4 regions of the Vreelandella arctica genome follow, and region 4 is predicted to be linked to each of the others. Evidence: predicted binding sites of a transcription regulator. Region 4 holds the regulator's gene; each other region holds the start of a gene.
The links. Region 4 encodes sigma-54, which starts transcription at its own class of promoters, with help from an activator protein. Its sites were predicted from a motif close to TGGCACNNNNNTTGCTNT; they were not measured.

Region 1 (7,639 bases), on a different contig from region 4:
CTAGATTATTTAAGGATTATGTTAGTTGCCCCTGGGGCGTTATGTCGCAACAGGCGAGCGAGGCGCCGCGGCTAACGGGTGGCCACCAACCAGCGCACCGCATAAGGCGGAAGGGCACCTTCAGCCACCCAGGGATTAGCAGGGTCAAGCGCTTGCCATGCGTGTTGATCCAGCGCTTGGTTTACCGCCTCACCCACGTTCTCTAAAGGAAGCGGCAGATCAGTGACGTTATACAGCGCTAGCAAGCGACGCCCGTCATGCAGTGGGCCGCGTTCCACCGCCAGCAATTCGGGTGGCGATTCCAACACCCGCTGGGCAGCCGTCGGGTGGAAGCAGGGCTCTTGACGGCGCTGATCCAGTAGCCGGTTTAAGGCGTTAAAAACATCGTGGGTAGGCGTTGAAGGGCTATCCAGTAGCAGGTCCAGCTCGCTACGCTGCCAGCGCCGCCGATTGATCGAGCGCAAGCGACCACTGCGCTCAACGCCTTCTACATCGTTGAGTGTGCCGGTCAGCGTATGAATATAGAGCGCTGGAATTCCCTGAAGGCTAAGCATGATTGCTTGGCTGCACAGGAAGCGGGCTATTTGCCATGGATCCGGGCCACGGCGGGTGCCACGCATGGCTTCAAACCAGGTGATGTTGATCTCGTAGGGCGTGTCGCTGCCGTCTGGGTTGCTGCGCATGCTGACAAAGCCGCCAAATTTGTGCATTAGTTCCAGCAGTGCATCGCGCTCGTGATCAGGCAGTAATCCTTCCAGCGGGCGCACCCCAATGCCGTCGTGGCTGGCAGTAAAGTTCAGGTAAGTGCAGTGGTCGGGTAGCACAGGCAAACTAGCCAGCCAGGTTTGCATAGTGCTGGCTTCGCCACGGGTTAGGGTATGTAACAGCAGGGGCGGTAGGGCAAATTGATACACCATATGCGCTTCATCAGGCGGGCCTTGGGGGATTCGCTCAAGCCCGAAATAGCTGATGTTCTCTTGGTGCGGCACATTGGTTTCGGTAATCAGCAGAGTGCCGGGGGCGACATGATCAACAATCGCGCGAAGCAAACGCACCACGGTGTGGGTTTCCGGCAGGTGAATAGAGGAGGTGCCCAACCGCTTCCATAAGAAAGCCACTGCATCTAAGCGCACAATTCGCGTACCCTGCTCCAGGTAGAAAAGCAGAATGCCTACAAATTCTAGCAGTACATCCGGGTTTTCAAAGTTTAGGTCGAGCTGGTCTTCGGAGAACGTTGCCCATAGGTAACGAGTGCCGCGCCGGGTTGAAATAGGAACCAGCAACGGGTTGCTGCGGGGGCGAACTACCTGGGAGACATCGGTGTCAGGATCTACTTCGATAAAGTAGTCGCGGCCTGGCAGGCTGCCGCTCAGGTAATCCACAAACCAGAGCGACTCTCTGGAAACATGATTGAGCACCAAATCGGCCATAAGATCGTAATGACCGGCGAGCTCGCGGATATGCGACCAGTCACCAAGCTCACTGTTTACTTCTCGATAGTGGATGACTGAGAAACCGTCGTCGCTACTCCACGGGAAGAAGGGCAGCACGTGTACACCACTTATGCGATCACCCAGCCGTGCTTGAAGAAAGTCGCTAAGCACAGCCAGTGGTGGCACCCCCTCTTCTATAATGGAGTCGCCATAGCTGATCACCCACTGATCTTTTTCGCTCCATGAAGGTGCGTTTTTAGACGGCGCATCGCCGGGGGCGGATGAAAACGGGGCAAGCGACAGAAAGTGCTCAAGATGCTGATTTAAGCGGCGCTGCACTTCGCCAGCGCGAGGCCCGTATAGGTGGCTGAGGTAGCCGTGAACGGTCTGCTCAAAGGGGGGCATGGATGGCTCCTGATAAACAATCTGCCACAAACGCTGCAGCTTGTGTGCCAAATCGTTACAATGCGAGGTTGATAGCGCGTTTAAACCCTAAAAACTATTAGCTTAAGCCAGCTAATATCGGTTTAAACGCCATTAATAGCATATCCATTGACAGGTTATAACACGCTAACTCGTGCGGCACGCCAGCACGAGCTGACAACAGGTTGACCGCTATGCATTGCCCTTTTTGTGGTGCAAACGATACTCGAGTGACCGATTCGCGATTGGTAGCCGATGGCGATCAAGTGCGCCGCCGTCGCCAGTGTGCGAGCTGTCAGGAGCGCTTTACTACTTACGAAACCGCTGAACTAGTAATGCCTCGGGTGGTGAAGTCAGACGGTTCACGGGAAAGTTTTAATGAAGCCAAGCTCCGGGCGGGCATGCTGCGTGCGCTTGAAAAACGCCCGGTCAGCGCGGAAGCCATTGAAGCGGCCGTTGAGCGCATACGTCAAACCCTTCGCGCGCGGGGCGACCGTGAAATTAACGCCCGTGATATTGGTGAATCGGTGATGCAGGCGCTTAAAACCCTCGATCATGTGGCTTACATCCGCTTTGCCTCGGTGTACCGCAAGTTTCAGGATTTGGACGAATTTCGCGCTGAGATTGATCGGCTTTCTCAAGAGCCTTCAAAATGAGTGCTGCATTTAGCCAAGCGGATCACCGTTATATGGCTCGTGCCCTGCAGCTGGCGCGCAAAGGCCTTTACACTACCGACCCTAACCCGCGGGTAGGCTGCGTCATTGTCCGCGATGAGCAGATCGTCGGAGAGGGCTTTCACTTGCGTGCTGGCGAACCCCATGCGGAAGTTCACGCTTTGAACGCCGCGGGTGAGCTGGCCCGGGGGGCGACCGCTTATGTCACTCTGGAGCCATGCTCCCACACCGGACGCACCGGGCCCTGCGCGGTAGCATTGAAGGCAGCTAGCGTGGCGCGAGTCGTGATCGCGATGGTGGACCCTAACCCCCAGGTCAGCGGTCGCGGTATTCAATTGCTGGAAGAGGCGGGTATTGAGGTGGCGGTCGGGTTGCTTGAGAGCGACGCTCGCGCACTGAATCCTGGTTTTATCGCCCGGATGTCGACTCATAAGCCCTTTGTACGGTTGAAAATGGCGATGAGTCTGGACGGCCGTACCGCCATGGGGTCAGGCGAGTCCCAGTGGATTACCGGGCCCGAGGCGCGTACTCAGGTACAGCGGCTGAGGGCGCGCTCCAGTGCCATCTTAAGCGGCGTCGAATCGATTATTATGGACGATTCGCGGCTTACCCTTCGTGCTGAGCAGCTTCAGCTTGCCAATGCCGATGAGGTGGTACAGCGCCAACCGCTACGAGTGATAGTAGATACCCATTTACGCTTGCCCTTGGCGGCCGCCTGTTTAAGCGAACCGGGGCGCACCTTGGTAATAACCACGCCTGATCACATGGCAGAAAAGCGCGAACGATTAATCAAAGCAGGTGCCGAGGTGCATGTGTTGCCTGCCGGTAATGATGGCCGCATTGATTTAGCCTTGTTGCTGAATTGGTTAGCCGAGAGTGAACAGGTTAATGAGCTGCTGGTAGAAACTGGTGCGACCTTAGCGGGCGCCATGCTGGATGCAGAACTGGTCGATGAGCTGCAGCTGTTTGTCGCCCCCACGCTGTTAGGTGGCGAAGCCAGACCGCTGTTTGCGCTGCCAGGGATCTCGCGCATGGCGGATCAGCGGCGTTTAACGATTCATGATATGCGGGCGGTGGGGCGCGATTGGCGCATTATCGCCTCCCCTCAGGCGACTAGCGCAACTGGCGATACCAAGGTACCCTGACGCGCAAAATCGCAGCTTACGCGACAACCTTTCGCGACAACTTTTTGGAGATTCCATGGCGCACTCCTCCTCTAGAGGCTTAGCCCCTATCGCCGAGCTGGTGGAAGATATCCGCCAGGGCAAAATGGTGATTCTCATGGACGATGAGGATCGCGAAAACGAAGGTGATATCATCATGGCCGCCGAAAAAGTGCAGGCCGAGCATATCAACTTCATGGCCCGTTTCGCCCGTGGTCTTATCTGTATGCCGATGACCCGTGCCCGTTGTGAGCAGCTTAATTTGCCGCTCATGGTGCGTGACAATGGCTCCGGCTTTGGCACCAAATTTACGCTCTCGATTGAAGCGACTGAAGGCGTTACCACCGGTATTTCAGCCGCGGATCGCGCGCGCACGGTTCAAGCGGCAGTGGCGCCCCATGCCAAGCCCTCTGATATCGTTCAGCCGGGGCATATTTTCCCGTTGATGGCAGAGCCCGGCGGCGTGCTTCGCCGTGCGGGGCATACCGAAGCAGCGTGTGATTTGGCCGCACTGGCGGGCTGTGATCCCAGTGGTGTGATCTGCGAGATCATGAACGACGACGGCAGTATGGCGCGCCGCCCAGAACTTGAAGCGTTTGCCCAAGAGCACGACATTAAAATGGGCACCATTGCGGATTTGATTCACTACCGCATCGTCAACGAGCAGACTATTGATCACCTGGAAGCCTCAACGGTAATGACGGCCCATGGCGAACTGACGCTGCACGTTTTCCGTGATCGCATTCAGGGCGCTCACCATTTAGCGCTGGTGAACGGTCAGCCCACCCCAGAGGAGTCCACCACGGTTCGCGTGCATCTTACCGATACGCTGCGCGATGTAATGGGCCTGATGAAAGGCGACCAGTGCCGCTGGGATGCCCACCGGGCGCTGGAGGAGATTGCCAGTTCAAACGCAGGGGTGTTTGTGTTGATTGATGACGGTCGCCCCCATCAGGATTTAAAAGATCAACTGGATATCTTTTTGGATCGCGTTCGCCAGCCGCGTACCAGTGATTCTGACGGCGCTGGCAACTATTTAACCATTGGCACCGGCTCGCAGATTCTGCGCTATTTAGGCGTGGGTAAAATGCGATTATTGAGTTCACCGTGGAAGTTCTCCGCGCTATCCGGCTTTGATCTCGAAGTCGTTGAGCGTCTGGGGCCTAATGACACGGCGGATGAGCCAACCTTTCAGCAGGACTGATCCAGCAGGATCACTCCAGCAGGACTAATCTCGCAGTACTAATCTAGCAGTACTAAGCAGCAGGAATAAATTGATGAACTCCCTTTCTCAAGTTGAAGGTACTTTTGTTGACGTCGATGGACATTATGTCATCGTGGTCGGACGTTTTAACCATCACGTGGTGGATAGCCTGGTGGAAGGGGCGGTCGACAGTTTGACGCGTCATGGCGTCGATGCTGAGCATATCCATATTGTTCACGTGCCGGGTGCCTGGGAACTGCCGTTAGCGGTCAAGCGCGTGCTGAAGGTGATGAAGCCTGACGCCGTCATCGCGCTGGGCGCGGTGATTCGCGGAGGAACGCCGCACTTTGAATACGTAGCGGGCGGCTGCAACACAGCGATTAATCACTTGCAACTTGAGTTTGATACTCCGGTGGCTAACGGCGTATTAACCGTTGAGTCGATCGAACAAGCGATTGAGCGTGCGGGCACCAAAGCCGGTAATAAAGGCACCGAAGCGGCCATGGCCGCCATGGAAATGGTCTCACTGCTACGCGCGCTGCCGTTAGGAGATACCCAATGAGCGAGCGTAAACCCTCTGCTGCTCAGCAAGGCCGCCACGCGGCGCGTGAGTTAACCGTGCAGGGGCTTTATCAGTGGCAAATGACGGGTAAATCCATCACTACCATTGAAGCCGAGTTTCGTAGCCAGGTGGCCGATGACGACCTGGAAGACCACGAAAATTGGGTCAAGGTGATGGAGATCGCCGACAAAGCGCTGTTTCACGAATTGCTGCATAACACCGTTCGTTTTAAGGCGGAACTGGATCGTGAAATCTCCCCGTTGCTAGATCGCCGTCTGGAAGATCTCGATGCCGTCGAACTGGCGATTCTTCGCTTAGGCGCTTATGAGCTATCCCGGCGAATGGAAGTACCCTATCGTGTAGTGATTAACGAAGGCGTTGAGCTGGCTAAGTCATTTGGCGCCACCGACGGCCATAAATACGTGAACGGCATTCTAGACAAGCTAGCGATTCGCCTGCGTAGTGCCGAGGTCAGCGCTCGCCGTCTCTGAACGCGAGCGTCATGACAATGCGTTTAAGGGGCCTTTGTGCTTGCCGAATTTGATTTGATCCGACGCTATTTCATGTCGTCGCAGGAGGCGTCGACCGCGTCAAATGGCGTCACACTAGGATGTGGAGACGACGCCACGCTATTGATGCCGCAAGCGGGCCAACAATTGGCCGTGAGTGTTGATACCTCGGTGGTGGATGTTCACTTTCCTCGCGAAGCGCCAGCGTTCGCGGTGGGCCATCGTGCCTTGGCGGTCGCGCTTAGTGATTTGGCCGCTATGGGAGCCAAATCCCGCTGGTGCCTGATGGCATTAACCTTTGATCAGCGCCACTTTGCCGATGATGAGGCAACGCATCTTTGGCTTGCTGACTACGCGCGTGGTTTTCATACACTCCGCCAGCAACACGCCACCACGCTGGTGGGCGGGGACGTCACTTCCGGCGCGCTTTCGATTGGTGTGACCGTGATGGGCGATGTGCCAGTGGGCGAAGCGCTGACCCGCAGCGGTGCTCAGCCTGGCGACATGATTGCCGTTACCGGTGCTTTAGGCGGCGGGGGTGGTGGGCTAGCGCTCTGGCACAAGGGCGAGCGTGACTTGGCGCACCCATTGCTGCACCGCTACTTGCTACCTGAACCGCGTTTGGCGGCGGGCGTGGCACTGCGTGGATTAGCTACCGCGGCGATGGATATTTCAGATGGCCTAATGGCCGACCTGGCGCACCTTCGCGAGGCTTCGCAGGTTGGAGCAGTCATCAATATAGCCGCTTTACCGCTGGCAGAAGAGCTGGAAAGCACGCTGGGTCGGGAGGCCGCACTAAAGGCGGCGCTTTCCGGTGGTGATGATTATGAACTGCTCGTCACGTTACACGCTGACGATATAACCAAGGCTCAGCAACGGCTTGCGTCATTAGGCTTGAAGCTAACGGTGATTGGTCATTGTTGCGAGACGCTAGGCATTAGTGCTTCTGACCAGAGTGATCTGAGTAGTTATGTCAATGGCTATGCCGGTTGGCAGCATTTTAGTGGGGACGCGCCATGAATCGTGCACCGAAAAGTGTCTGGCGTCGCCCAACACATTTTTTTGCCTTTGGCTTAGGTAGCGGCACGGTGCCATGGGCACCCGGCACCTTTGGAACGCTGGCCGCCATTCCGTTCTACTGGATGATGGCGGATTTGCCTTTAGGGTGGTACCTAAGTATTTGTTTTGTCGCTTTTGTTGTTGGCGTTTGGCTATGCGATAAGACGTCACACGACTTAGGCGTACACGACCACTCAGGGATTGTGTGGGATGAATTTGTCGGCTACTGGCTCACCATGGCCGCGGTGCCCTTTTCATGGGAAGCTGCGCTGTGGGGGTTTGTGGTCTTTCGTATCTTCGATGTTTTTAAGCCCTGGCCAATACGTTGGGCTGACCGCCGTGTAGCCGGTGGTTTTGGCATTATGATTGATGATGTGATGGCAGGGGTCTACGCCTGGAGTACTATGCACTTATGGTTCTGGCTGCATTAGAAAATTCATTAGGAAAACGGTACGGATACTAGGTATTACAGATACTAGGCATTGTCGGTAGCTTTCGCCATTTAAGTGCGTTGGCACCAAGGAGGCAGCATGCGCAAGGAACGTCTGATTGTCCCTACCCTGGCGATAATCGCCGTGGTATGGATGGCAGCGCAACTTCTCTCAAGCGTGC
Region 2 (7,639 bases), on a different contig from region 4:
ATTCACAAAAAAATTTTAAGCATTTAACGTGCCAGATTAATAAATAAAATAGTTTTCATAACTTTACCAATTTATCATTATTTCTACTTTTACCTTTTTAGTGCATCCTGGGTTGTCTATTAACTAAAATAGGTCATGCATAACAATGCCTACCCCCCTCAGTAAATAATAGAGTTTGTATTTAAAAATTACTTTCGACTTCTCTCTTACTTTACTTCAAATAATGACTAGACACTCACCAGGCAGTGCGAGGCGGTAATGTACTCATGCTAATTGCTAGGCTAAGCATCATGATCAAACCTCGCACGTAAGCGGCCAACCACAAAACGGCTATGCTTTGCTTAGCCGCTTATGGTTTCATACCAGTATTGTGTTATTTCCAGATAAAAATTGGCGCCTAGCCTGCCGGAACTTGAGCCACCATGCTATGAACGAAAAGATAACCACTGACAAACAGAACACCCGTCTCAGCCTGGAACAGCATATCGCCAGGGCATTGAAAAATAAGAGGATTTCACAGGGCTACAAAATATCAGATGTCGCACGCATAGCGGATCTCAGCCAAGGCATGATCAGCAAGGTCGAAAATGCACAGGTCTCGACCAGCCTGGAAACACTAAGCCGACTCTGCAACGCCATCGACCTGCCGATATCCAAGTTGTTTAGCGATTTCGATATCGGAGGACGCGGCGCACAGCACGTAAAAGCCGGCGAGGGTATGGAAGTAGTGCGTACGGGTACCGAAGTCGGTCACACTTATCAGCTTCTCAGTTACCGCCAGGGCCCCAATAAGCGCTACGAGCCTTTTCTGATTACAATGGACGATGCTAGCGAGGTCTTCCCCAACTTTTGTCACGCAGGACACGAGTTCATCTATTTGCTCGAAGGGAAGCTCATTTATCGCCATGGCAAAAGTTTTTACGAAATGAACCAGGGCGATAGCCTGGCTTTCGATGCCGCCGTGCCGCATGGCCCGGAACAGCTGTTAGAGGTTCCCATCAAACTGCTCTCGATTATTCATTACGGCCATGAAGATCAAGGGTAATCATTACTTAAACTATCGGTACTCGTTGTGACTCTTGGGACATAAAAACCGGTGCATTTTGCACCGGTTTTTATGGTTCTAATTATTCCTGCGTGGACTCGTGCTTTTCAAACGCTGCATTTTCGTGTTTTATAATGCTCACAGTTAATAAAATACAAAGCCCCACTCCGATTACCAGGCTAACAGCGATGGCGACTGGGTGGCTGAAAAATAGCAGGTAGTTGACTGCGCTTGGCACATCGACATTGGTTTCCATTGTTTTCTCTCCTGAACGCTTTGGCGTTTCGGCGTTGATCATTTTATTGGCGCAATAACGCTGTCTTGCATTTAGCGTTAGCGGTATCAACTGATATCGGGTCTTTTCGCCATAGGGGCAGTCGTGCTAAACCCTGAACGAGTACCCAAGGGCGAATTGCTGTTGACGGGTTCACTTTCAGGATAGGGTCTAGCGGATATTTCCACCAAATCCAGGCCAAGCGCTTCAGCATGTGGTGGCACACGCAGGATGTTGAACTTTTTCAACGCATAAGAAATGCCCCAGCCAGGAATAAAACCGGTCAAGGCCATGACAATGGCACCCATCAACTGGCCAGTGAAGGAAACATCCGGTATTCCATCTACATTCGCGAATCCTGCTGCGAAAATACCGACGAGCACCACGCCGTAGAAACCGCAAAAGCCATGAACCGCGAACGCGCCAACAGAATCGTCCAGGCCACGCTGTTCAAGAAAGTTGCCTACTTTAGCCATCAAGGCGCCGCCACTGGCTGCCAGAACGAAAGCCAGGCCGGGGTTGTAAAGATCCAAACCGGCAGCAACCGTGATAATACCGCCCAGCCCCCCAGACATGGTCCAGAAGGGGTCGCGAGACACCAGATAAGCACCGATTACACCACCAGCGAAGCCCATGACGGTGTTAAAAGCAAAAGCAGAGAGGTTAGTCTGGTTACCGTAAATAGTTGTCCAGCCTATGTCGCCAGTGTTGAAGATGATACAGCCGCCGAGAAAGCCAAAGAAGCCGACGATGATCATCATTAGGCCGAGCAGCGACATAGGCATGTTGTGCGGTGGAATCGCCTGGGGCTTGCCGTTCTTATACTTGCCAATTCTAGCGCCCAGATTCATCACCACACCGAGGGCGAAGAAGCCCGCTACCGCATGCACCACGCCCGCAGCGCCCACATCGTGGTAACCGAATTTGGTCAACAGCCAGCCGTTCGGATGCCACCCCCAAGCGCCAGCGAGTATCCACACACCTGCCCCCAGGATCACTGCCAAGATAAGAAAAGCACTCAGACGGATGCGCTCAATAACCGCCCCGGAAAGAATCGAGCCAGTGGTGGCGCCAAAAAGTGCGAAAGCTGCAAAGAAGATGCCTGTGCCCATGTCGTTGACATCGGGACGCATACTTGCACTCCAGGGCAGCGCGGCTGACGCCTCAATGGGGATCAGACCATTAGGAAAAGCGTTGTAGACCCACCAGCCGACGAAATAGAAAGCGGGGATAACCGAGGCCAGCGTTAGGATGTTTTTCATTCCCGATGCCAGCGCATTCTTGGTACGTGAAGCACCTATTTCGTAGGCTAAAAAGCCTGCGTGAATCATGAACATGATGGCGATACACCACCAGTAAAACACTTCTATGTTCATTGCCTGATGCATCTCGAAGATGCTTTGTAGCTCATCAGTCGTCATGTTGTTCCCCTCTTAATGAAGTATGGCCATGAAAGTGGCCTGGCCTTCTATTAACCAGATAATTTTTGCTGGGAAAGATACTTTCATTAAAATAAAAGCAATATTTATGCCAAAGAATTACATCTTGGAAAGAGCACAAAAGTTACTCTTTAATATGATGTTTTATTAAAAATAAATACCATGCTTTAAAATGCTCTTTTTAAATATAAAAACACATCGGCACTTCTCATTATTCCTCGGCATAGTATTGATGCGTTATACGCAATCAATGCACTTCAATAGCGCTCAACTGCGTACGCGGGTACGCTCCTTGTCATAGAACGGCAAGGTAACGACTTCGGCGGAGAAACGTTTCTGCTGACCATCAAGGCGGCCCACTTCCAGCAGGGTGCCGGGCGTGGCAAAATCGGGCGCCAGACGGCAAAGCGCAATCGATTGTTTTAGCAGTGGCGACTGCGTCGCACTGGTCACCACGCCGACCGGGAAGCGTCCCTGAAAGACTTGATCGCCATGACTTACCAGCTCGGTGCTATCGATGACCAGCCCCATCAACTTGTGACGACTTTCGGGCGCCTGCCGCGCCATGGCGTCACGGCCGACAAAATCCTCTTCTTTGGTTTTCATGGGTACTGTGAAACCGATCCCGGCCTCGAAAGGGTTGGTTTCCGGGCAGAATTCATGCTCGGCGAAGACCAGCCCCGCTTCGATACGCAACATATCGAGTGCATCCAGGCCAAGAGGCGCCAGCCCATAGGGTAGCCCAGCCTCCCAGACTGCATCCCAAAGGCGTTCGCCATGGTCGGGATGGCACCAGACTTCAAAACCCAGTTCTCCGGTGTAGCCGGTTCTGGATACCATGAGCGGTACGCCCTCCGCGCCACCCAATCGGCCGATCATAAAGTGGAACCAACCAAGCTGTGCCACGCAGGGTTGAGTCTCGGCGTTCCACACCAGCTGGCTAAGTAACTCACGGCTGTGCGGCCCCTGGATGGCAAGATTATGCAGTTGCTGGGTGGATTCCCGAACGCTCACCTTGTACCCCTGGCGGGTCGCCAACTCGCGTAACCAGATACCGCTGTAAGCATCCCCGCATATCCACCGAAAGGCTTGCTCGCCCATCCGAAATAGCGTGCCATCGTCGAGCATACCGCCGGTTTCATGGCAAGCGGCTGAGTACGCGATTTCACCCACCGACAGACGTCGCACGTTGCGGGTCAGAGCGTACTGTAACAGGCGTTCAGCATCCGGCCCCACGACTTCAAACTTACGCAGCGGCGTTAAATCCATGACCGCGACCCGCTCGCGGCAAGCCAGGTATTCGGCACGACGCCCCCAACCTTCAAACTCTCTGGGTAACCAATAGCCGCGATACTCAACGAAACGCTTGGTCAGGGCCGATGTTCGGCGATGAAAGGCGGTTTGCAGTGTCATGCGTGGCAATTCCTCTGGAGTGGTCCGATTAGCAATAGCGCGGGGGAATTCATGCTCGGCTGCGTAGATGCGCACATGTATGTCGGTGGGCGTCCATCCGTTGGCTGGGTCAATGTCGTCCGGGCAAGCGGATGAGGCGCAGACCAGGTCACGTTGGGCGCGCAACAGCACATAGTCGCCAGGACGCGACCAGGGTTCATCTGCCGTCAGGGTGCCGCAGGGCTCGACCTGGGTATTGAAGAAAAAATTAATGGCCGGCCAACCCGCCCTCGGCGCAACCTTATAAGCCGCTAGTTCGCGGTTGAAATTCTCGGTACAACTGATGTGGCCGAAATAGCCGCTGTCTTCGTAGAATTTGGGTGTACAGGCCAGCATAAAACTGTCGTGACGTCCGACCGTATCCTGTACGACCTCCAGCATTGGCTGGAGACGCTGATCGGCGAAACGTGAAAACAGACCGGGCTGTGGCATCGCGCTAGCGGCTAGTGTGCGCGTAGCCGCCGCATCCAACGTCAGCTCCTCCCCCTGATCCAGGGCGGCTTTATCGAAGGCGATAAAATCAGAACTCTGCTTGCCGGCCACGTCGATAATCTGAATCCACTCGCCCGCCTTAACTTGGTAAGGGCGCGCGCTGCTGTGGGGTATATGAATCTCGTTAATAGGCTCGGCCAGCGGTTCAGGCAGTTCTAGCGGGTGGTCGGGTAGGTGCCAGTGGGTCACGTTCAGCTCGGTCGCTGGCGACTGCTCGGATACCGCCATATCCTTGCCGGGCGCTATCAGCACAAGCGTCAGCGGCGCGCTCCCCGTTGGCCGACTCAGTTCCAAAGGCAGCCACTGGCCCGGCACATGCCCCCCCTGATCCAACAAATCGGTGTCAATCTGCCAACGATCGAATTGAGTGCTCAAACACTCGGCGGCACGATTGCTTTGCTCAAGCTGGCTGAGCGTCAGCGCTGCCGACGGTTGCATCTCAATACCCAGCGTCGCGGTCACGGCTTGGTTGTACTGATCAAGGGCCAATACATCGCAGCCTTGCTCACCGTCTGGCGTCGTTACGCTCAGGCATTCACCCGGTAATAGCTGTAGGCGCAGGGCATGCTGGCCAGCGATACGATAGCGCCGACAAGGCGATGTTAGCGCCTGCTCTGTAGGAGTGTACCGACTCTCCATGGGATTACCTCATGCTGTACGTGTCGATGTGCCCGGCACTGTTTTATCTTTCATCCAACGCCGGCCTCATTAATGCTCGACCTCATTCCTCATTATGGTGCGTCGTGGTAACCATTCACTCCTTATATGGTGCATGGCTACCTCTGACGGCCATCATGTGACGATAAATTTCTTTTGGATAAAATTACTTTACTCGCAGTAGGGAGCCGCACAATCGGCCATGAGGGGTAATCACGAAGGAGTAGCTATTCTCTAATGGCATGAAAACTGCTTCTATCAGGAGCAGGTCTAACGCGCATCAGGCGCGGACATCGATGATGGGAGGCAGCGGATGGCCATCAGCCTTAGTGGTTGGATTGAACGTTGGGTTGCCCAACCTGAAAAGGCGTCGTCGCCTGAGCCGCTTTTGAGCAGCCAGATCCTCCACGGGCTAACCTTACGCATCGCCGCCTGCGAGCATGTTCCAGACGATTTATCGGCGGTTCTGGGTTGGGTGCAGGGCCACCTTACGCCGGGATATTCTGCTGCCAGCGAAGTAGGCTTATCTCTTGCCTTAAGCGTATCCCCGGCGCAACTGACCTTAATAATGCCCCCCGGTGTTACCCTCGACCAGGAGCAGGCCTCAGCGGTGGACTATCTATTGTCTGCCGAGTACGTCGAGACGGAACAATGGCTGCAACTTCCCTCCTGGCCCCAGCCTATGTATGCAAGGCGGTTGCTACCCCAGGGGGAAAACTCCGCAGCCTGGTTATTACTACCTGGCCGGTGGGGGCACGAGCCTTTGGCCCAGACTATCGAGCCACTGCGGAGAGCGCTGTCGGACGGGTTGCGGATTTGTCTGGCGCACCAACGGCAACGCGAAGCAGCTATAGAGAAAGAGCGTCGCGAATACGCCGCGGAGCTACATGACACCATTGCTCAGGAGCTGGGGTTTCTCAGGTTGCGCACCTCGCGTCTGGAAAAGGCCTGTCGTCAACCAATGCCTGAGCTAAAGGCGCTAGCAACTGACATTCACTTGCAAACGCAGCGCGCCTACCGGCAAACCCGCGAGTTGATTAGCAGTGCCCGCGTTACCCTGGAAGATAGTTCGCTGAACCTTGAGCTCATGCGCAGCGTGAAGGAGTTCGAACAGCGATCAGGCCTAGTGTTTGAGTTAGACAACCGGGCTCAGCCTGGGCATTTATCCAAGCGGGTCGCTATTCAAGTGCTGCTGATCGTGCGTGAAGCCCTAAGCAACAGCGTGCGCCACGCCCACGCCACCCACGTACGTATCCAGCTCTTGCCCAGGCACCCAGGCGGCTTACTGGTGCGTGTCGATGACAATGGCTCGGGCATCGTTCAGGGAAATGACAGCAAGGCCAGTTTCGGGTTGGATATCATGCGCGAGCGTGCATTAAGAATCGACGCGCACCTGAAAGTGGGGCCGCTCGCTAGCGGTGGCACGCGTGTTGAATTGACCCTCGCTGGCCTTACCACAGATAGCGTAAAAATAGAGAGATGAGATGAATCCTACGCGTGTTGTTCTGGTTGACGACCATCCTTTGTTTCGGCGCGGTGTAGCGGAATTGCTCAACGAAAGCCAACGATTTGAAGTGCTGGATGAATTCGGCAGCGGCGAGGAGTTACTGCTGCACCTTGAGCACCTGAATCCCGAACTGTTGCTGCTCGATTTACAGATGCCGGGCACCGATGGTCTAGCGCTACTGGAACGCATTAAGGTCGAGCATGAAGATATCTGGGTGGTCATGCTGACCGCTTCCAACGACAGCAATGATCTACTGAAAGCCATCCAGCTTGGCGCCGACGGCTACCTGCTCAAGGATACCGATCCAGACATCATCCTTGAGCGTCTGGATGCGCTGCTAACCGGCAAGATCGCGCTAAATGACGAAGTCGTTATGATGCTAGCCCACCGGCTGCGTGCAGACCAAGAAGAACGTCACGGTGAAACGACTTCAATCCCCGCCACTTGGGTGGAAAAGCTGACCGAACGTGAACGCCATACCCTCGTGTGTATCGCCAGAGGACTTAGCAATAAGCTCATCGCACGTGAACTGGGCATCAGCGATAGTACCGTCAAAGTTTATGTCAAAAACCTACTGCGCAAACTCAACGTGCGCTCACGCCTGGAACTGGCCGCCTGGGTACATGCTCACCCGCTATCCAACCAGGATTCGACATGTTGAGTTTGCTGATGCCGCTTGGTCTCAGGTCGAAACGCCGAGCGACCACACCGCCCTACCGCCGCCTGCTGGATAGCCTGAACGAAGCTGTAATGGTGGTAGATGAAAGCAGCGA
Region 3 (7,639 bases), on a different contig from region 4:
CTCCTTGGGTGGCGGCAGATCCACATCAACGGGGTAGTCCGATGACAGGCCATATTTAAGCAGTCCAAAAGGCATGGAGATGCCCTCCTGTATCGCATTAGGTAAGTGCTGGCTGGGCCGCTTGACGGTGCTGCAGCTTGGTCGCTGTGACGGTGTTTTGCATCAAGTAGGCAATCGTCATGGGGCCGACACCGCCGGGCACCGGCGTAATGGCTTTCGCTACTTGGCTGGCGCTTGCGAAGTCCACATCGCCGACCAGTCGTGTCTTGCGCTCGCCCTCATTCTCGCCATTAATTGCCTGCTCAACGCGGCTGATCCCTACATCGATCACCACCGCGCCGGGCTTGAGCCAGCTGGCATCGATCATTTTCGGGCGACCCACCGCGGCGACGACAATATCGGCCTGACGGGCGATGGTTTCGGCATTCACGCTACGCGAGTGCAGCAGCGTCACCGAGCAATGGGCGTGCAACAGAAGCGATGCCATGGGCTTGCCAACGATATTGGAGCGGCCCACCACCACGGCATGTTTGCCGCTTAGGTCGCCACAGGTTTCCTGCAGCAATCGCAGACAGCCGCTGGGGGTGCAGGGCGTCAGCACATCGCTCCCCTGCACAAGGCCACCCACATTGGCGTGATGGAAACCGTCGACGTCTTTCAGCGGGTCGATGGCCTGAATAACGGCTTCTTCGTCGATCGTGTCCGGTAGCGGTAGCTGCACCAGAATGCCGTTGACTTCGGGGTCTTTGTTTAGCGTGTCGATCAACGACAGCAGTTCGGCCTGACTTAATGTCGTGTCGAAGCGGTGTTCGAATGAACGAATACCGACCGCTTCCGCCTTTCGAATCTTGTTTCTGACGTACACGTGGCTTGCGGGGTCTTCGCCAATCAGTACAACGGCCAAGCCGGGGGTGGTGCCTTCAGCCGCCAGGTGTTTAACACTTTCGGCGACTTCGGCAAGCACCCGCTCGGCACAAGCTTTACCGTCGATGAGGGCCGCAGAGGCTTGGGTCGTTGCGCTCATTGGAAAATCACCGTCTTGTTCTGATCCAGAAAGACGCGGTGCTCAAGGTGATACTTGACCGCACGAGACAGGGCTATGGTTTCGGTGTTGCGGCCAACGGCGACAAGATCCTGGGGGCGATAGGTATGATCGACGCGCTGAACTTCTTGGTCGATGATCGGCCCTTCGTCGAGATCTGAGGTGACATAGTGGGCGGTAGCACCGATCAGTTTTACGCCTCTCTCATGCGCCTGATGGTAGGGCTTGGCGCCTTTGAAGCCCGGTAGGAAGGAGTGGTGAATATTGATCGCACGTCCGCTCAGCTTCTGGCACAAATCATCCGATAGGATCTGCATGTAACGCGCCAGCACGACCAGTTCGGTCTGGGTTTCTTCGACGATATCCATGATGGCCGCTTCCTGTTGTGGCTTGGTCTCCTTGGTGACGGGTAGGTAGACAAAGCGAATCCCCTCACGCTCGGCCATGGGGCGAAGATCCAGGTGGTTGGAGACGATGGCGGTAATCTCCATGTCCAGCTCACCCTTGCCATGGCGGTACATCAAGTCACTTAGGCAATGGTCAAACTTGCTCACCATCAGCAAGACCCGCATGGGCTGGGAGGAACTGTGAATCTGCCAGTCCATCTCGAAAGGCTGCGCCACCCCCGCGAAATCATTGCGCAGTGTCTCGATGTCCGGCGTAGCGCCCTCGTTGAAGCGAAACTTGGCGCGTAGAAAGAAGCGCTTCAGCTCTTCATCGTCGTATTGGGCCAGTTCACTGATATAGCATCTGTTTTCGCTTAGATATGAGGTCACTGCCGAGATGATACCGGATGTCGCTGGGCAAGAGACGCGAATAATGTAGTTATCATCGTGAATGCTCATTTTTTTCTCCTATATAAAATAATTTATTTATATTTGGATAAAATTAGTTATTTTTATCCAAAAAATAGAAATTAAATCCTTATTTAGTAGAGTAGCTTTATATTTGTGTTTTTGTCGAGGTGGTTATCCAAGCGCTCTATCCATTTTGTTCAGTCATCAAGGCCACGCTGCTCAAGTCATCAAAACCCGCTTTCCCAAGCGAGGCCATTGGCGTAACATCGCTTTTCATTCTTTTAGGGAAATAATAATTCCTTTCAGTAAAGCAAGAAGCTTGCCATGTCTGGCATGGCCAGGACAAACGGTACATACCTTGCTTTATTTCATATAAAAAACAGTTAATTAAGGAGTGGATTTTAAGTCAGCGAAAATGGCTATTTTTAGGTTTAATTTTTTATATGTGTTTTATACGTTCGTTGCTGGTGCGATTTTTAGATGGTGTGCACTGTTACGGCGCAGGATACATAAAAGCGATGGAGCTGAAGAGAGCCGGCAGGGGGTGTCGATAACAAACAATAAAATATTTAATTCTTTATAAACAATCGATTATGCTTTTTTTGTTGCGATGGAGAGGGCGGCCAAATGATATTGGCATACTAAGTGCTTTTCTTTTTGGGAAATATAGTTTCTTGAAAGGAATTATCACGAGGGTAATAATATGTCTCCAGAAGCTGCCGTTAAATTTATCAAAGATAACGATGTGCGCTACTTGCTGGCCCAATTTGTTGATATTCACGGCGCGGCTAAAACCAAGTCAGTGCCGGCGAATTGTTTGATGGACGTGGTAGAAAAAGGTGCTGGTTTTGCAGGCTTCGCTGTTTCCGGCCTAGGTATGAAGCCGCATGGGCCTGATTTTATGGCGAAAGGGGATTTGAACTCTCTTTCGCTGGTGCCGTGGCAGCCGCGCTATGCGCGTATGGCCTGCTGTGGCTATGTCAACGACGAGCCTCATCTGCTTGATAGCCGTGTCGTGTTGCTTAAGCAATTAGAGCGGTTAAGTGATAAGGGATGGACGCTAAACACCGGTTTAGAGCCTGAATTTTCATTGTTTAAACGTGGGGCCGCAGGAGAGCTGTTGCCTGTAGACGAGAGCGATACGCTCGCCAAGCCCTGTTACGACTATAAAGGCTTGTCGCGGTCTAGAGAGTTTCTGGAACACTTGGTGGAAGCACTGCAAAGCGTTGATTTCGATATTTATCAAATCGACCATGAAGATGCCAATGGTCAATTTGAGATCAACTATACCTACAGCGATGCGCTGACGTCCGCTGACCGTTTCACCTTTGTGCGCATGGCCGCTGGTGAGATTGCCAATGAACTGGGCATGGTGTGCTCGTTTATGCCCAAACCGCATGCCGACCGGCCGGGTAATGGTATGCACTTCCATCTCTCGATTGCCGACCAAGACGGCAAGAATGTCTTTGGCGATGACAGCGACCCGCAGAACCTGGGGCTTTCCCCCACGGCGTATCACTTTCTTGGCGGCCTGCTGCATCACGCGCCAGCGCTGTGTGCCTTCGCGGCACCCACGGTTAACTCTTATAAGCGTCTCGTCTCGGGCGGCTCCAGCAGCGGCGCAACGTGGGCACCTGTGTTCATTACCTATGGCGATAACAACCGTTCAGCCATGGTGCGTGTGCCTTATGGGCGTTTGGAGTTTCGTCTGCCGGATGCTGGCTGTAATCCTTATTTGGTGCATGCAGCTCTTATTGCTGCTGGCCTTGATGGTATTGACCGTCAACTGGATCCCGGCAAGGCACAAAACATCAATTTGTATGAACTGACGCCCGAGCAGTGTCGCGAACAAAACATCGATATTTTACCCCAGTCACTCTCTGAGGCGGTTGACGCTCTGGAAGCAGATTCCGTGCTGCGTGAAGGGCTTGGGGAAGCAATTACCGATGAGTTCATCAAGGTCAAGCGTGAGGAGTGGGCTGAATACAGCAGCCAGGTCAGCGATTGGGAAATCCAGCGCTACGCGGAATTCTTCTAATGATTGAGTCTTATCGAAACGTAAGACATGCACTGACGAATAAGCCGAGGTAATGCTATGTGTGGAATTGTTGGGCTTTATCTGAAAAAACCTGAACTAGAAAGTCGGCTGGGTGAATTGTTCGAGCCGATGCTTATTGCCATGACCGATCGCGGGCCGGACAGTGCCGGTTTTGCTGTTTACGGCGATGAATACGACGCTGGCGTTAAACTGACGCTGCAAAGCGACGATGCCGATTACGATTGGCAGGCCTTGGCCGATCGCTTGAACGCTGCCTTTGGTAGCTTGGACTCGTGGTTCCAGAATGCCAACGTGGCCGTGCTTAAGCTGGCCAGTGAAGAAAAGCAGGTGCTGAGCTGGGTGGCTGAAAACATCCCAGACGTCAGGGTGATGAGTGCCGGACAAAGTATCGAGATTCTAAAGGGTGTCGGGCTTCCTACTGAAGTGGCGGCGCGTTACAACCTTAAAAATATGCGTGGCAGCCATGCGATTGGCCACACGCGCATGGCCACTGAAAGCGCTGTCACGTTACAAGGCAGCCATCCGTTTTCGACCGGGCTGGATCTGTGCCTGGTGCATAACGGCTCGCTTTCCAACCACAACCGTCTGCGCGATAAGCTTAAGCGCCAAGGCATCAGCTTTCAGACCGACAACGACTCTGAAGTGGCTGCTGGCTACTTGACGTGGCGTATGTCCAAGGGCGAACCCCTCAATCAAGCCCTCAAGAGTGCGCTTAAAGATCTGGATGGCTTCTTTACCTTTACTATTGGCACCCGCGATGGTTTTGCCGTGGTACGTGACCCTATCTCCTGTAAACCTGCGGTGATTGCCGAAACCGACGATTACGTTGCGATGGCCTCCGAGTATCGTGCGTTAGCCGATCTGCCAGGCATCAAGGAAGCCAAGGTGTGGGAGCCGGAACCGGCGAAAATCTATGTGTGGGAACGTGATGGTGCAAAGGTGGAGGCCGCCTAACTTATGAAAACATACGACCTTTCAAGCGACAGCCTGCGTGAACTCAACCAGGCTCTTCACGATGCGGACATAACGGCCAGCGAACGTGAATGGCGCGTTGCTAATCCGAACGGGGCGCACAATATTGCGTGCGGATTAAATGATGCTATTAGCGTCGATATTGACGGCCACGCGGGGTATTACTGCGCGGGGATGAACCAGAAGGCCAATGTCACTGTGCATGGCAACGTCGGTGTTGGCGTCGCTGAGAACATGATGTCCGGCATGGTGCATGTTAAAGGCGATGCGTCCCAATCAGCTGGTGCCACGGCTCAGGGCGGCCTGCTGGTGGTTGACGGTAACGCGTCGGCGCGCTGCGGTATCTCCATGAAGGGTGTCGACATCGTCGTCAAAGGCAATATTGGGCCAATGAGCGCCTTCATGGGGCAATCGGGATGCCTGGTAGTGTGCGGCGATGCAGGTGAAGCACTGGGAGATTCGATTTATGAAGCACATATCTATGTCAAAGGTTCGGTCACTTCCCTGGGCGCTGATTGCATTGAAAAAGAAATGCGCCAAGAGCACTTGGATGAAGTAAGCGACCTGCTTAAGCGTGCCGGGGTTGAAACAGATCCTACTGCCTTTAAGCGCTATGGGTCGGCACGCCAGCTATACAACTTCAAAGTCGATAACGCCTCGGCCTACTAATCAGGAGCCTGACATGACCGATAAACAGAGTAATCCGGCACTGAGAGAGTCCGCGACCTTTGGTCGAGACGTCATCGCCGAGATCCAGCGCGCCGCCGAAACCGGTATTTATGATATTCGCGGCTGGGGGGCAAAGCGTAAGGTTCCGCATTTTGATGATCTGCTGTTTCTGGGGGCGAGCATGTCGCGCTACCCGCTGGAAGGCTATCGTGAAAAGTGCGGTACCGACGTTACCTTGGGGACTCGCTACGCCAAGAAGCCGGTCGTGATTGATACTCCGGTGACCATTGCGGGCATGAGCTTTGGAGCCTTGTCGGCGCAGGCGAAAGAAGCCCTGGGACGCGGCGCATCAGAGGTGGGCACCTCAACGACCACTGGCGACGGTGGTATGACCGCCGAAGAGCGCGGCCAGTCCACTAAACTGGTCTATCAGTATCTGCCGTCGCGTTATGGCATGAATCCTGATGACCTGCGCAAAGCCGATGCCATTGAGATCGTGCTGGGCCAAGGCGCCAAGCCAGGTGGCGGTGGCATGCTGTTGGGGCAGAAAATCTCGGATCGCGTCGCACAGATGCGCAATCTGCCCATGGGTATTGACCAGCGTAGCGCTTGCCGTCACCCTGATTGGACCGGGCCGGACGACCTGGCCATCAAGATCGCTGAGCTGCGAGAGATCACTGATTGGCAGGTGCCTATCTACATTAAGGTGGGCGCCACCCGCACTTACTATGACGTCAAACTAGCCGTTAAGGCGGGCGCCGATGTTGTGGTGCTCGACGGTATGCAGGGCGGGACAGCAGCAACCCAGGATGTGTTTATTGAACACGTAGGCATTCCCACCATGGCTGCCATTCCGCAAGCCGCCCAGGCGCTACAGGAAATGGGTGTCCATCGTGAAGTGCAGTTAATCGTTTCAGGTGGGATTCGTAACGGTGCTGACGTTGCTAAAGCCATTGCCCTGGGGGCTGACGCCGTGGCAATCGGTACCGCGGCATTGATCGCGCTTGGCGATAACCACCCACGTTACGAAGAAGAGTACCAGCAGCTCGGTTCTGCAGCTGGCTACTATGATGACTTCCAGGAAGGCAAGTGCCCAGCGGGTATTTCCACCCAGGATCCCGAACTGAGCAAGCGTCTGGATCCGGTGGCTGCCGGTAAGCGGTTAGCTAACTATCTGCGAGTAATAACGCTAGAGGCGCAGACACTAGCAAGAGCCTGCGGAAAATCTCATCTCCATAACCTGGAGCCGGAAGATTTGGTCGCTTTGAATATCGAAGCCGCAGCGATGGCCAGGGTGCCGCTTGCCGGTACTAACTGGATTCCAGGACAACAGTTCTAAGCCATGCGCGTGCAAGGACAAGGCACTGTTATATAGCATGTAGCCTTCACCTGTTATGGGTGGGGGCTTTTTTAATGTACTTTTTGCACCAGAAAGTGCTGTCTAAAACCTAAAAATCACTAAAACGGCTCGTGGTTATCATGAGTGGCCTCTACGTGTTTGGTAATTAAGCGTTTTGTTTCTTGGCATGAATAATGCTTCTTGAATACAGTGTTTAGTAAAATGCGGTGTTTAATAAAAAACGTGCTTAGTAAAAATACTGCGTTAAGTAAAAGAGCTGAAAGTGCACTAGCGCGATTGCTGCTTTTACGAGCTTGCCGCTTAGCAGAAAAGGGGGTAGGTGATTACGCTCGACCATTTCAACTTATAACTTAAATGATTGCTTAAGGGTAATAAAATGAACGAAATAAGTTTAGAGCTCAGTTATGCGCTTGATACTTTTTATTTTCTTGTCTGTACGGTGTTTGTCATGTTTATGGCCTGCGGCTTTGCCATGTTGGAGTCAGGGCTCGTCAGATCAAAAAATACCGTCGAAATACTCACCAAGAATGCGATGTTGTATTCGGTGGCCTGTATCGTCTTTCTGATAGTGGGCTATAACGTGATGTATCCCGCTAACCCGATCAGCAGCGTGATCCCTGGCCTGGGTTTCATGTTGGGCAGTGATCATAGCGTGTCGGATATTTCTGCTGGGGAGGGGGCGCCTTATTATTCTTCCATGGCCGACTTTATTTTTCAGGCAGTGTTCGCGGCAGCCACCA
Region 4 (7,639 bases):
ATCAAAGCGTTTCACACCCAGGATGGCCATGGGCTCAAACTTCTCAAACGTGTGGGCGTTCATGTTGCGCTGATAACCGGCCGAGACTCTCCCATGGTGAGTCAACGCGCCGCCGCCCTGGGTATCGACCATGTCCATCAAGGCTGTGAAGACAAGCTGGTTACCCTGCGGGGGCTCTGTCAGCGCCTCGATATCGAGCTTGATCAAGTGGCCTACTGTGGCGACGACCTCCCCGATCTTGCGGCTATTAAGCGTTGTGGCGTCGGCATTACCGTACCCAACGCACCGGATTATATGCACACCCACGCCGACTGGACCACCGAACGCCTGGGTGGCCACGGTGCCGTGCGCGAAATCTGCGATACGCTGCTTGAAGCTCAAGGGCACTGGAGCGCGGTGCTCGACACCTACCTGCACGGCCGCAATTAAATGGTTAAACGCTTTAAAGTACGCATCTGGCTAGCCGGACTGGTGATTGCCTTAGGGGCTCTATTGGTATGGCTTGACCCCCGCGGGCCTCAAGACATCAGCATCGACCCCGACGCACAGGCTCAAGAGCCAGGCCACGTACTGGAAAATGCTGAGATCACCCTGTTCGGCGATAACGGCAACGTTTTGCAGTCGCTAAAAACGCCGCGACTTATCCATACGCCGCAGCGAAGCGAAACCTGGACGGAAGAGCCTCAAGCGGTACTGTATGATAGTGAAAACCGTCAGTGGCTGGCTAGCGCCGATGTAGGCACGCTCAACACGGCCACCCAGGCACTGTTGATGTCGGGCTCGGCTAGACTGATCGCGCCGGATGAAGGCTGGCAGCTTGATACCGAGCTATTGCATTATGATGGCCTTAATCAACATGCTTGGAGTGAAACACCGGTATTACTGCAGCAACCGCCCCAGCAAATGAGCGCTTCACGTATGGACGCGTGGCTTAACACCAGCCAGGTCCGCCTAAATGATAATGTGCGCGGCACACACCCCCCGGCCACGCAACCTTAAGAGGAGCCGCCATGAAAGCCATTATTTATACAGCCCTTTTCTCCACCACTCTTTTTGCCCTCACGATGCCGTTATCGGCACTGGCCCAAACGTCACAACAAGCCCCTGTAGAAGTGGAAGCTGACCGTTTAGATCTCGACCAGCGGGCCGGCACCGCCGTTTACACCGGGGATGTAGATATTCGCCAAGGCGAAATGCAGTTGCGAGGCGAGCGTGTTGAGATCGAACGCAACGAGGCTGGCGAACTATCGAAAGCGACATCCACCGGTGAACGCGCCTACCTGCGTCATCAAGTGGAGGGCCAAGATGGTCCCACTGAAGGCTGGGCTCGACGGATTATTTATCACGTCGCTGAGCGCCGCGTAGAGCTGATTGACCAAGCCGAGCTGATCCAGCTAGAAGACACGTTCACCGGCGGGCGCCTTGAGTATTTTATTGACCGTGAAGTGATTCAAGCACGCTCTGACGTTGACGGCAGCGAGCCCCAGCGCATACGTATGACCCTTCAGCCTGAACAATAGGGAGCAAAGCTGTGGCAACTGCTGACACCGCGCCGATCAAAACCCTCTATGCCCACCATTTGGCTAAAAGCTACAAACGCCGCCGAGTGGTTAAAGACATCAATTTGGAGATCTGCCAAGGCAGCATTGTCGGCCTACTGGGCCCCAACGGCGCGGGTAAAACCACCTCGTTCTATATGATTGTCGGGCTAGTCAAATCCGACGCGGGCAAAGTGGGTATCGACGATGTGGATTTAACCCGCGCCCCCATGCACGAACGTGCAGCGGCAGGGATTGGCTACCTACCTCAAGAGGCGTCTATTTTTCGCAAGCTCTCGGTTGCCGATAATATTATGGCGATACTCGAGACCCGTAAAGAGCTTAACCGTAGCGACCGCGAACAGCGCCTTGAAGCGCTACTCGAAGACTTCCACATTACCCATATTCGCGACAACCTGGGGATGAGCCTTTCGGGTGGCGAGCGTCGGCGTGTAGAAATAGCCCGCTCGCTAGCCACTGAGCCCGCCTTTATTTTGCTCGATGAGCCTTTTGCAGGCGTTGATCCCATCTCGGTAGGTGAGATCAAAACCATCATTCGCGCGCTGAAGCAGCGCCATATTGGCGTACTGATTACCGACCACAACGTACGTGAAACCCTGGATATTTGCGACATCGCCTATATCGTTGGGGATGGGCAAATCATTGCCAGCGGTTCACCCAGTGCCATTCTCGATAATCAGAAGGTCAGAGACGTATATCTGGGTGCTGATTTTCGCCTCTAAACTGATCAGCGGCGCCTACAATCACTGCCTGCCCATAAACCTATTTTTTGGTTCTGTAAATAGCGCTCTGCAACAACTTTACTACCAATGGCATGTTTATTGCACTTGCAACCGATACTCTCTCGCACTAGGGTGAAGCTTTCCGATTAACGCGTGGTTCTCAGATGGTCATGAAAGCTTCTCTACAACTGCGTATTGGCACACAGCTGACCATGACTCCTCAGCTGCAGCAGGCGATTGCCCTATTACAACTCTCTACGCTGGATCTGAGGCAAGAAATTCAGCAGGCCTTGGATGCCAATCCCATGCTTGAGCAAGAGGATGAATTCAGCGAACAGGCTGTCAGCGAGCCTAAAGAGGAGGAGTGGTCAGAGAGCATACCCACTGAACTGTCGGTAGATAGCGACTGGTCAGATACCTATCAAGATTCAAACAGCCTGGGCGGCAACAGCAGTGAAGGCCCAGATTTTGAGCGCCAAGCCGCCGGACAAAGCCTTCATGGTCACCTGCTTTGGCAGCTTGCCATGACGGATTTCAGTGTTCGTGAACAGCTCGTTGCAGAGAGCTTAATCGACGCACTGGATGCCAACGGCTACTTGACCCAACCGCTCAATGATATTCGTGAAGGCCTACGCGCCCAGGGAATTGACGGGCTTAGCCAGCGCGAAGTAGAAACGATTCTGCTCAAACTCCAGCAGTTTGAACCGACCGGCATCTTTGCTCGCGATCTGCGCGAATGTTTGATGCTGCAACTCGCAGCCCTCCCGGACGACACACCGCTACTCGTCCCCGCTCGCCGCTTAGTGCGCCAGTTTCTTGAAGCGCTGGGTAAAGACGACATACGCCTACTCAAGCGCCGCTTAGGGCTCGACGACGAGCAGTTGACCGATGTCATTCAACTGATACGCAGCCTCGACCCACGCCCCGGTAGCGCCTACGGTGACACCGCCGACAGCTATGTGACGCCCGACCTGGTAGTTCGCCATAACCACGAAGGCTGGCACCTAGAGCTCAACCCAGAAGCCTTGCCGCGGCTGCGCATTCAGCCCGATTATGCCAGTTTGATAAAGCGTGCGGACAAAAGCCAGGACAACCAGTTTCTTAAAGAGCACCTCCAAGAAGCGCGCTGGCTAATCAAAAGCCTCTCCAGCCGTAACGATACGCTGCTGCGCGTGGGTCGCGAAATTATCACCCGGCAAATTGGCTTTTTAGAGCACGGCGAAGAAGCCATGAAACCGCTGATATTGGCTGACATAGCAGAAGCCGTGGAGATGCACGAATCAACGATTTCACGGGTCACCACGCAAAAATATATCCATACGCCCCGTGGTGTGTTTGAACTTAAATACTTTTTCTCAAGCCAAGTGAGCGGCCAAGATGGCGACAGCCACTCCAGCACCGCTATTCGCGCCAGGCTCAAAAAACTTATTCAGGAAGAACCGCCGGGCAAACCGCTTTCTGACAGCCGCTTAGTCACGCTACTGGATGAAGGCGGCATTCAAGTAGCGCGTCGTACAGTGGCTAAATATCGTGAAGCCATGGGCATCCTCTCGTCCAGCGAACGACGTCGTCTTCGCTAGCACTCGTCAACGATTAAGGGAAACTCTCGACAAGGGCTTTGCAACGCGGCAAAAAGGGTTACAATCGAAGTACAGTCCGATGGATAAGGAGTACGTCAATGCAAGTAAATATCACTGGTCATCACGTAGATCTGACTGACGCCTTGCGTGACTATGTCAACGAAAAGCTTGAACGTGTAGAGCGCCATTACGACAACATAACCACGGTGCAAGTCACCTTATCAGTGGAGAAAGAGCGCCAACAGGCCGCCTGCACACTGCACGCCGCAGGTGCTGATTTACATGCGGAAGCCCTCGACAGTGATATGTACGCCGCTATCGACGCCCTAGCGGATAAAATCGATCGACAACTCGTTAAACATAAGGAAAAAGCACAAGCCCGCGCCCAAGGCGCAGGTGTGCGTTAATTCAATGACGTTGGAAACCATACTCCCCCCGGAACGCGTTCTGTTCGACGTGCCCGGGGGCAGCAAAAAAAGGGTGCTGGAATTTTTCAGCACCTTTATCGCACAAAATACGCCCAGCCTGGACAGCCAAGAAGTGTTTAGCCGGTTAATCGGTCGAGAACGCTTAGGCAGCACCGGTATCGGCAATGGCGTGGCTATCCCACACGCACGCAGCCCGCACTGTTCGGCGCCTATCGCTGGTTTTTTAAAACTGTCAGAAGCGATTGATTTCGACGCCATTGATGGCGACCCAGTTGATCTGGTGTTTGTCCTACTTGTACCCGAAGAGGCAGACGACACGCACCTATCCCTACTCGGCCAGGTAGCGACCATCATGAATGATGCGGATACTCGCCACCAGCTGCGCAAGGCAGGCAGTCAGCGCGAGCTGCTTGAGCTTATTACCGCCAAAATGCGTGAGCATTCAACGTCCTAAGTCGTTAACGCCAATTTAAGTTGTGAAAGCCAACTAATGGTATTTTACACGCTAAGTTGATGCTTCGCCCACCACCCCCAATGCAGCTTGATCTAAGCAAAGCGAGACTCTATGCAACTGGTGATCATTAGCGGCCGCTCCGGGTCAGGTAAATCTATCGCCTTACAAGCGCTGGAGGATCTTGGCTACTACGCCATTGATAACCTGCCCGCCATGCTGCTCGGGTCGTTGGTGGATCAATTACGCGATCAGGGCGACCGCGCTCATTTGGCGGTCAGTATTGATGCGCGTAACTTACCTGGCGCACTGGAACGTCTGCCCACGTTATTAGAGGAACTGTGCCAGCGTAAGATTGATTTTCAAGTTATTTACCTGACCACCGATGCCCGCATCCTGCTTGAACGTTACTCCGCTACCCGGCGACGCCATCCGCTGACCCGAGATAGCGAGATGACCCTGGAAGAGGCGATCAACAAAGAAGAGGAGACGCTAGAGGATATTCGCGATCTAGCCGACCTAGTGATCGACACATCGCGGTTGTCGGTACACGACTTACGCCGACGCATTACCGACCAGGTGGCACATCAGCGGCCGGATAAACTGACGCTAACGCTTGAGTCATTCGGTTATAAACGTGGTGTACCACTAGATGCCGATTTAGTATTCGACGTTCGCTGTTTGCCCAACCCTTACTGGGATCCAACGCTGCGCCAATTCACTGGCCGCGACGCTAACATCGTCGCTTTCTTAACCAGCTATCCGATTGTCGATGCCATGAGCAACGATATACAGGCATGGCTTGAGCGCTGGCTGCCCGCCTACCAAAATAGCCAGCGCAGCTACATGACCATTGCCATTGGCTGCACGGGGGGACAACACCGCTCGGTCTATATGGTTGAGCAGTTGGCTAAACGGCTGGCGCCTGGAATGGGTGAAGTTCAGCTGCGCCATCGGGAGCTAGGCTTGCAGTACACGCTAAGTGAGCAGCCTGATGCCGCCTTGGATAACCCACATCATACTGACGAGCGGCAAGAGACTTCCTAAGCGCTTCTACCCATTAATGACACCACTCGGCAAAAAGGAACCAGGGTGCCAGAAAGAATACTTACACTTACCAATCAACGCGGACTCCACGCCCGCGCGGCGACAAAACTGGTCAAATGCGGCCAGCGCTATACGGCTAAAATAAGGGTTTATAAACAGCAACAGGTCGCCGACGCCGCCAATATTATGTCGTTGCTGATGCTGGCGGCACCCTGCGGTACCGAGCTCATCATCAACGCCGAAGGCGATGACGCTGAACAGGCGCTTGATGCGATTCAAGCGCTGTTCGATGCCCGCTTTGAAGAAGATCAGTAATCGGTTCTGGTTGCTAAAGTTTAAGTTGCTGAGGATTAGTCACCGGCCACCGTCATGGCGTCAATTAACCAACTGCCCGTGTGAACACTGCCACGGGTATCGGTGTCATCGCCAATCCCCACTAACCCGGCGAACATCCGCTCCAGGTTACCGGCAATGGTGAACTCTTCGACCGGGTACTGCACTTCACCGTTCTCCACCCAAAAGCCCGCCGCCCCGCGGGAGTAGTCACCGGTCACGCCATTGACGCCCTGACCCATCAGTTCTGTCACCCAAATTCCCTGCCCCATCTCCTGCAGCAAGCTATCACGGGATTGCAACGGCGCCATTAGGCGTACATTACGCGCCCCACCGGCATTACCCGTGGTTTGCATACTCAGCCGCCGAGCACTGTAAGAAGAGAGCATATAGCTGGCAATAGAGCCCTGGTTGATAAAGCGGTTATTGCGTGTCTGTACCCCTTCTCCATCAAATGGCGAGCTCGCCGTGGCACCGACTTCCATTGGCCGCTCTTCAAGGCTGAACCAATCGGGAAACAGCGGCGTACCGAGCCGATCACACAGAAACGAGGCTTGGCGGTATAACGCCCCGCCGGCGATACCGCCGAGTAAGTGACCAATCAAACCACCGGCTAACGACGGATCAAACAGGACCGGAAAGGTACCCGTGGGCGGACGTTTGGCACCCAGCCGACGCAATGTGCGGGCAGCCGCTTCACGGCCCACCTCGGCAGGGTCACGTAACGCTTGTGGATCACGGGCAGAGGTATAGTCGTAGTCGCGCTGCATACCGCTTGTATCTTGGGCGATCAGCATGCACGACAGCGAATGGCTGCTGCCTTTTTGAGTGCCTAAAAAGCCGTGGCTATTGGCGTAAACGCGCACGCCTTCACCGCTTGAGAGTGACGCGCCGTCCGATTGAGAGATGCCTTCCACATCACGCCCCGCCTGCTCGCAGGCAAGTGCCAATTCAATCGCTTGGTCGGTGGTGAGCGCCCAGGGATAATGCACTTTTAAGTCCGGCAGCTCGGTCGCCATCAGTGAGCCATCGGCCAACCCTGCCGCCGGGTCTTCACCGGTATAGCGAGCGATCGCTAGCGCTTTCTCCACCGCTGCCTGAATCGAGGCGCTGCTGGCGTCTGTAGAAGAAGCGCTGCCCTTACGTTGGCCCACGTAAAGCGTAACGGCGATACCTTGATCGCGCGAAAGCTCAACCGTTTCAACTTCACCCTGGCGAACGCTGACGCCTATGCCTTGATCCACACTTGCGCCTACCTCTGCGGCATCCGCGCCCAATCGCTTCGCCAGCGCTAGCGCCTCTTCGGCCCGCGCGGTCAGTAACGACTGCTGAGCAGATGCATCAAATGCTTGTGCCATATGGCCTCCTTTTTCAACCGAATGACTCTCAACCAAATATCTTTCAAGAGAGTGCCTTTCAAGAGAGTGTCTTCGGCGAATCAATGTTGTACTCGCAGCTGTTATAATGCTGCAACGAATCTTGTCAGTGAGTCACACTATGCGTAAGCAACGTCCCGATC

Region 1: a site for sigma-54 is predicted at 1,871-1,888, ahead of V8L70_RS13760 (sugar phosphorylase). Genes of this name have one in related genera too.
Region 2: a site for sigma-54 is predicted at 2,835-2,852, ahead of V8L70_RS14225 (ammonium transporter). Genes of this name have one in related genera too.
Region 3: a site for sigma-54 is predicted at 2,474-2,491, ahead of glnT (type III glutamate--ammonia ligase). Genes of this name have one in related genera too.

The regions. Positions count from the first base shown of each region.
Region 1 is NZ_JBANSN010000014.1:26,623-34,261, forward strand. Features, by position in the region: gene V8L70_RS13760 (sugar phosphorylase) at 72-1,838, opposite strand; gene nrdR (transcriptional regulator NrdR) at 2,051-2,512, shown strand; gene ribD (bifunctional diaminohydroxyphosphoribosylaminopyrimidine deaminase/5-amino-6-(5-phosphoribosylamino)uracil reductase RibD) at 2,509-3,675, shown strand; gene ribBA (bifunctional 3,4-dihydroxy-2-butanone-4-phosphate synthase/GTP cyclohydrolase II) at 3,731-4,897, shown strand; gene ribH (6,7-dimethyl-8-ribityllumazine synthase) at 4,971-5,459, shown strand; gene nusB (transcription antitermination factor NusB) at 5,456-5,950, shown strand; gene thiL (thiamine-phosphate kinase) at 5,987-6,988, shown strand; gene V8L70_RS13795 (phosphatidylglycerophosphatase A family protein) at 6,985-7,458, shown strand; gene V8L70_RS13800 (DUF945 family protein) at 7,558-7,639, shown strand, end outside.
Region 2 is NZ_JBANSN010000015.1:41,961-49,599, forward strand. Features, by position in the region: gene V8L70_RS14215 (helix-turn-helix domain-containing protein) at 428-1,045, shown strand; gene V8L70_RS14220 (hypothetical protein) at 1,128-1,343, opposite strand; gene V8L70_RS14225 (ammonium transporter) at 1,388-2,740, opposite strand; gene V8L70_RS14230 (DUF1989 domain-containing protein) at 3,026-5,341, opposite strand; gene V8L70_RS14235 (sensor histidine kinase) at 5,673-6,842, shown strand; gene V8L70_RS14240 (response regulator) at 6,844-7,527, shown strand; gene V8L70_RS14245 (PAS domain-containing protein) at 7,521-7,639, shown strand, end outside.
Region 3 is NZ_JBANSN010000024.1:37,740-45,378, forward strand. Features, by position in the region: gene V8L70_RS17260 (FAD-dependent oxidoreductase) at 1-75, opposite strand, end outside; gene folD (bifunctional methylenetetrahydrofolate dehydrogenase/methenyltetrahydrofolate cyclohydrolase FolD) at 98-1,024, opposite strand; gene purU (formyltetrahydrofolate deformylase) at 1,021-1,887, opposite strand; gene glnT (type III glutamate--ammonia ligase) at 2,543-3,877, shown strand; gene V8L70_RS17280 (class II glutamine amidotransferase) at 3,935-4,852, shown strand; gene V8L70_RS17285 (GltB/FmdC/FwdC-like GXGXG domain-containing protein) at 4,856-5,539, shown strand; gene V8L70_RS17290 (FMN-binding glutamate synthase family protein) at 5,553-6,878, shown strand; gene V8L70_RS17295 (ammonium transporter) at 7,276-7,639, shown strand, end outside.
Region 4 is NZ_JBANSN010000008.1:178,507-186,145, forward strand. Features, by position in the region: gene V8L70_RS09930 (KdsC family phosphatase) at 1-429, shown strand, start outside; gene lptC (LPS export ABC transporter periplasmic protein LptC) at 430-999, shown strand; gene lptA (lipopolysaccharide transport periplasmic protein LptA) at 1,011-1,520, shown strand; gene lptB (LPS export ABC transporter ATP-binding protein) at 1,532-2,281, shown strand; gene V8L70_RS09950 (RNA polymerase factor sigma-54) at 2,446-3,861, shown strand; gene hpf (ribosome hibernation-promoting factor, HPF/YfiA family) at 3,960-4,268, shown strand; gene V8L70_RS09960 (PTS sugar transporter subunit IIA) at 4,273-4,743, shown strand; gene rapZ (RNase adapter RapZ) at 4,855-5,787, shown strand; gene V8L70_RS09970 (HPr family phosphocarrier protein) at 5,833-6,102, shown strand; gene pmbA (metalloprotease PmbA) at 6,138-7,478, opposite strand; gene yjgA (ribosome biogenesis factor YjgA) at 7,618-7,639, shown strand, end outside.